2 regions of the Virgibacillus ainsalahensis genome follow, and region 1 is predicted to be linked to the other one. Evidence: predicted binding sites of a transcription regulator. Region 1 holds the regulator's gene; the other holds the start of a gene.
The links. The regulator LexA, encoded in region 1, represses DNA repair genes until DNA is damaged. The targets are predictions, from matches to a motif close to CGAACATATGTTCG.
Positions count from the first base shown of each region.

Region 2: a site for LexA is predicted at 1,452-1,465, ahead of uvrB (excinuclease ABC subunit UvrB). Genes of this name have one in related genera too.

Region 1 covers NZ_AP043943.1:1,620,446-1,623,886, reverse strand. Annotated here, with positions in the region: gene tkt (transketolase) at 1-468, opposite strand, end outside; gene ACZ427_RS07740 (DUF896 domain-containing protein) at 605-838, opposite strand; gene ACZ427_RS07735 (YneB family resolvase-like protein) at 944-1,582, opposite strand; gene lexA (transcriptional repressor LexA) at 1,866-2,489, shown strand; gene ACZ427_RS07725 (ketopantoate reductase family protein) at 2,671-3,441, opposite strand, start outside.
Region 2 covers NZ_AP043943.1:1,072,194-1,075,634, reverse strand. Annotated here, with positions in the region: gene uvrB (excinuclease ABC subunit UvrB) at 1-1,385, opposite strand, end outside; gene ACZ427_RS04985 (PDZ domain-containing protein) at 1,689-2,870, opposite strand; gene ACZ427_RS04980 (S41 family peptidase) at 3,000-3,441, opposite strand, start outside.

The sequences.
Region 1 (3,441 bases):
ACTGACTATTGCATACGTATGATGATCTACAACCTTAATGTCATCTTTATTAAATTTCGCACTTAAATGAGCTTCAGCCATTGCCATACCAACAGACATAGCAATACCTTGTCCAAGTGGTCCGGTCGTTGCTTCGACACCATCTGTATGATTCACTTCTGGGTGTCCTGGAGTTTTTGATCCCCATTGACGGAATCCTTTTAGATCATCAATCGTGACATTATAACCAGATAAATGCAGTAAGCTATATAAAAGCATTGAGCCATGACCCGCAGATAATACAAAACGGTCTCTGTTAAACCATTTGGAATTCTTTGGATTATGATTCATAAAATCTGTCCATAATGTATAGGCCATAGGTGCAGCTCCCATCGGTAAGCCCGGATGGCCTGAGTTTGCGTTTTCAATTGCATCAATAGACAATGTACGAATTGTATTTATAGATTGCTGTTCGATGTTGTTAGACATGTATTATCTCCTTTACTATTTTTAACTTGTTATTTTTTCACATATTTATTTTATAATGAAACATTGTCTTTAACAAGTGTTATGAAAAGACTTGTGTGATAAATTTATTATGGTAACGCTTTAAACCCTATATTTTCTAATGTTTTTTATTTCGGTCCTGTAGATCTTTTACCTTGTCAGGTGTAACATCATTTCCTTCAGGGTCCATTACTGTCATAGATTTAAACTGGTTTTTAAATGAACTTCGAACATTTTTTAAATATTCTTCACGAAGAACTTTCTGCTCCTCTTTTTCTTTAGCAGTCAACCCTTCTTCCTTTGACTTTTTTGACAGTTGATTAATCCGTTCGATTTTTTCTTTTGATAACATATGATAGGAACCTCCTTAATAGAGACGTAATTTCAAAAAAAGTTCAGAAATATTTCAATCATAATTATTTCTGAACTTTTATATTACCCTTCCTATATATGAGAATCAAGTATTTTGAAATTCCTTAAATCTTCGGTGCACAGTTGCTTTTGATACAGAAAATCCAAGGTTATTTAACGTTTTTGTGATTTCCTCAAATGTAAGATCGTTTGCTCTTAGTCGTACTACTTCTTCAATAGGGAAAGGTATTCGTTCTCTTCCAGATGCTTTATCCTGATTAGATAAATTTCTGGTTGGATCGTATCCTTCACTGACTGCTTTTTTCATTCCTCTCCTGATTTTGGCGTTATGGATTTTTCGTTGATATTCTTCCACAATACCGACGATTTGCAGAACCATCGAATCTGATTCAGATAATTCTAATTCCCCGTCATGTATAGCGGTATATATTAATATATTTAATTTCTGCAACTGATGGAATAAGGCGATCTTTGTATTTCCACGTCCTAATCTCGTCTCATCCTGTATTAATAGACAGTCTGCATCACCGGAAGAGAAGTGATCCAGCATTTGAAAAATCCCTTCCCGATCAATCTCATATCCGCTCGCCTGTTCTTCTATACATTCCGTTACTGTAAAATTATAACGAACCGCCAAATCTTCCAATTCCTGCTTTTGTCTGGCCAATGATGTTTCCTGCTCTGTTTTATTTGTACTGACCCTGCAATATATTATAACGTTCACAACAAAAACTCCTTCTTATAAACAATCAACTGGTTATCATAGCAAAGTATAAAAACCCTAACATTATTATAAATGCAACTAAATAAAATGCGTCTGTTTTTGTTATTTTTTCAAACATATCAACATGCCTCCTATTAGTTTTAGAACCTTTGTTCTGGTCGTGATTATAGTATACACGAACATACGGTCCTGTCAATCTCTTTCTCGAACTTACGTTTGTTTTTTTGAAACATAGATGGTAAACTATCATTAATAAATACTATATGTGCGAGGTGTTTGATAGATGAATAAGCTTTCAAAAAGACAGCAGCTGATTCTTGATTATATAAAAGATGAAGTCAGTAAAAAGGGATATCCACCTTCAGTACGTGAAATTGCAGAAGCGGTAGGTCTTGCTTCCAGCTCTACGGTCCATGGACATCTTTCAAGAATTGAAAGTAAAGGATATATAAGAAGAGATCCTACCAAACCAAGAGCAATTGAGGTATTGGATTTATCAGAGGACAGTAATATTCCTAAGGAAGAAGCAAGATATGCACCGGTTATTGGTAAAGTAACAGCAGGTCTCCCAATCACTGCAGTTGAGAATATTGAAGAATTTATCCCCTTACCTAGTTCAAGTGCAAGTCCTGATGATAAATTATTTATTCTTGTTATTGATGGTGACAGTATGGTAGAAGCAGGCATTTTAAACGGTGATATGGTCATTGTAAAGCAGCAGAATATAGCACAAAACAGTGATATTGTAGTTGCAATGACCGATGAAAATGAAGCAACCGTTAAGCGTTTCTTTAAAGAAAAAGATCATATTCGCCTACAGCCGGAAAATGCAACAATGGACCCTTTAATCTATGATAATGTAACCATTCTTGGAAAGGTTATTGGGTTATACCGAAACATTCATTAAAAAAGCCGCCAGACAGGCAGCTTTTTTATTTTCTCTATGTATAGAAGTGAAACGATAGTAAGTTGTACTGAATTTCTACAGTCACATGGACAATAAGTTTTCTATTCTTAAATTTTCTGAAAGCATTAACTCTCAAAATATGCTTTGAATACTTTATTTCTATCTTATTTTCCGAAGTTGGTTAATTAGCCTTTTCAGTATCTGTAGTAAGTTTTTGCATGTCATATGTATTTTCAATTGTACTAATTAAATCATATAATGCCTCAGTATAAGGAACCTCCACATTTACTTCTCGAGCTTTTTTTACAATTCCACCGTTAATGAATTCATTTTCCGTTTTCCTTTTGTTAACAATATCTGTAGACATTGATGTAAAATGATTTTTATGAATTCTAAATATTGTTGTTAAATTATTTATAACTGTTTCTTCTGAAGCTGCTACTCCGTGAGCATTTGCAACTGCAACAGCTTCTTTTGCAATTGTGTAAACAAGATGTTTCCCTTGTTCAGTAACAGCTATTTCTCCACATGTTATTCTGCACACAGCGGTAGTTGAATTAATTGCTGCATTAAAAGCAACTTTTTCCCAAATGGATACCATTATATCTGGAACAATTTGACTATTTAGACCTGCATCTTGAAATGCGTCATTAATGATAGATAGCATTTTATTTTCTTTGCCATTTGCGGACATAATTTTTGTATATCCTGAACCATGTGAACTGATATGTCCAATTCTCTTGATATCACTTGGATGATTTGTAACTCCGACAATAATGTGATCGTTTGGGACATATTCATTGATTAATTCTATATTCCCTAGTCCATTTTGAAGAGTAAGCACATAAGTATCTCTACCTAAAAATTTTTTTGCCGACTCTAAAGCAGATCTTGAATAGACTGTTTTTGTAAATAAAATGACTAAATCTACATCTTCTTTTATATTTTCTGC
Region 2 (3,441 bases), 550 kb from region 1:
AGATCCTCTGACATCTTCTTCGTCAGGGTCGTTACCAACACCCGTTCATTTCGCTCTGATCGTTTATTAATTTCAGTGATTAAATCATCAACTTGACCATCAATTGGACGAACATCAATCTTTGGATCCAGCAACCCTGTCGGACGAATAATTTGCTCTGTCATTTCCGGTGAATGCTCCAATTCATATGGGCCCGGTGTGGCAGAAACATAAACAAGCTGATGAGTTTTTTGTTCGAATTCCTGGAATGTTAATGGTCGGTTATCCATCGCGGAAGGAAGACGGAAGCCATGATCCACGAGCACCTGTTTTCTTGCCTGGTCACCATTAAACATTCCTCTAATCTGCGGCAATGTGGCATGTGATTCATCGATAATAACCAGGGCATCTTCCGGCAAATAATCAAATAAGGTATATGGTGTCGCACCTGCCTCCCTTAGTGTTAAATGTCTGGAATAGTTTTCGATACCTGAACAAAAACCCATTTCCTCCATCATTTCCAAATCATAATGGGTCCGTTGTTCCAATCGCTGAGCTTCCAGCAGTTTATTTTCTTTCCGCAACTCTTTTAATCGTTCTCCCAGCTCTTTTTCAATGTTTTTTATAGCTAATTTCAACTTTTCTTCCCGCGTAACATAGTGAGAAGCAGGGAAGATTGTTACATGTTCACGATCCCCGATAATTTCCCCGGTTAATGCATCTACTTCCCGGATTCGGTCAATCTCATCACCAAAAAACTCAAAACGCAGACAGCGCTCTTCCCTCGATGCAGGGATTACTTCAACAGAATCTCCGCGGACACGAAAGGTACCACGCTGAAAATTGATATCATTCCTTGCATATTGAATATCTACTAAATCACGTAATAACTGGTCCCTGTCTTTTTCCATCCCCATTCGTATTGAAAGCATCTGGCTTCCATATTCCTCAGGAGAACCAAGCCCATAAATACAGGAAACACTTGCAACAATCAGTACATCATCACGCTCAAATAACGAGGACGTGGCGGAATGACGTAATTTATCGATTTCATCATTGATACTTGCATCTTTTTCGATAAATGTATCAGATGATGGGACGTATGCTTCTGGTTGATAATAATCATAGAAACTGACAAAGTATTCTACAGCATTGTCCGGAAAAAATTCCTTGAATTCGCTGTATAATTGCCCTGCCAGTGTTTTGTTATGGGCAATGACCAATGTTGGCCGGTTTATTTCCTGGACAACGTTTGACATGGTAAATGTTTTACCTGTCCCTGTTGCACCAAGTAACGTCTGATGCCGCTGTCCGGCCTTTACTTTTTCTGTAATTTCTTTGATTGCGTTCGGTTGGTCACCGGCCGGCTCATATTTTGACACTAGTTCAAATTTATTTTCTTCCACAACGCAAGCCTCCGATCTCATCTATCACTAGTTTACCATATATAATTATCCATTTTAACATAACCACGAACGAATATTCGATTGTTTTGCATTTCAGCTCTACAAACATACTACCCTTAACGTTCAGAAAAAAATCATTCATATGTAAAAACCTTTTATCAATGAATCAAAGATAAAAGGCTTCCTTTTTATTTATCGTTTAATTATTTACTTTAATGCCACCAACTGTTCCATTCATGTTTGGCTGAACCGCAAATAAATACATAAAAAGCCACTTTCTGCTGTAAAGCGGCTTTTTATGAATTATTGCTTTTCAGAACGATGCGGTGCAGTTGTAAAGATAAGACCTAACTCATGATGATTATCTTCGTAAAATGCACCTTGCACAAATCGCATTTCACCGGAATCATCCAATAATTCAAGCTTAAAATAGGCTCCACTTTCCTGTAATGCATGATAAAACTCATATTTATTACTTACCCGTTTTCCATTAACTTTTGAAATTGTTTCTCCAACAAGGATATCAAGCCGGTGTGCTGGAGTTCCCGGTATGACCCCAAGTACTTTTAGTCTATTTTGTATTTGATGAAAATAAGGCTGTTCCAAACGATCTTTCAAACGTTGCCTATAATTTATATATTCCCTGCCTATAATTGCAACTAGCACAGCAGAGAGTGAAAGCCAGGATACATATACACTACCAATTGCTAAAAGCAGAACGGTCACTGCTAAATACAGGGTCGACCTTCCCAATTTTCTTGCTGCTTGCTGTGGCATACTTCCCATCACTTTATAATCAAAACCAATTAAAAATGGAACAAGCAAAATACCATAGGATTCACCACCCAGCGAAAAATATGGCCAGAACGGTACAAAAGGCGTAATCATGCCTGCCGGTACAAGTGTAAAAAATGGAATGATACTCATTTTCCTGATATGATGCTGTCCTGCCCATCCGCCGCGACTTCCAGCAGTAAGTTCTGGAAATGTCTCATTACGTTTTACCCTTTTAAGGAGTATGCTTTCAACCAGCAAAAAAACTCCCAATAAAATGACCAAACCGGTAAAATTTATTTGTGAAAACAAGTCTGTATTAATGTACGATTGATTCTCCATAAATGCCAGCAAAAATAAAAGCAATACATACGTTATTCCAATGGTATAACTTGCTGAGAGTAATGTGAATTTTAAGGTCAAACTCAAGATAATAATGACAATACTCAACAATAGAACTGTTTCATATGTAAATACCATACCAATGCCTAATGCTGCAACTGAAACAATAATACCGGTCACAATTGAAGGAACCCACGTGTTTTTCCATTCTGAAAATAGATCAAATACTTTAATACCAAAATGCTTTCGCTCTTTTTTTATTCGCTTATAACCTGTCAGAATGACTAATAAGAGAATCCAATAAAGCAACGGATTCAAAAATACCTTCCCAATGCCTTGCAGGATTTCGACACCCCATACCTGTGTCATTGACTATCACCTTCTTAATATAACTCATACTTTTAATATATTCGATACTTGTCGAATTTTCTCCTGCATGATTTATGTCTTTTTCTGCTAAAAATTGAAATCCGCGAGGGCGACCCGCGGATTTAATTATTAATATAATTCACTTAATGCTTTATCCATTTGCTGATCATCTTCCCCATCGCGGATCTTTTCAACAACTTTCGTTTGGATTATACTAGCTGTTTCTTCATCCACTTCTCCAGTTGTCTCAAGGTCATTATCAGCTTGAAACTCCTTTACTGCTTCTTCAGTTTCCTTACTAAAATAACCATCCGTACGTTCCGGATCATAACCCAATCCAGTCAACAGTTTTTGAATATTGCCGATTGCTTCAGCCGTTTGATCATAAGTCAGAGGCTCTTCAATTTGGACAGGATTGGTGTAAAAATACTCAGGTTGTGAAACTTCGATTGTAGGTTTCACGCCTTTTTCATTAATCCATTCTCCATTTGGAGAAAGCCATTTAAATGTGGTCAACTTAATGGAACTGCCATCACCTAATGGGACCGCTTGTTGCACGGTTCCTTTTCCA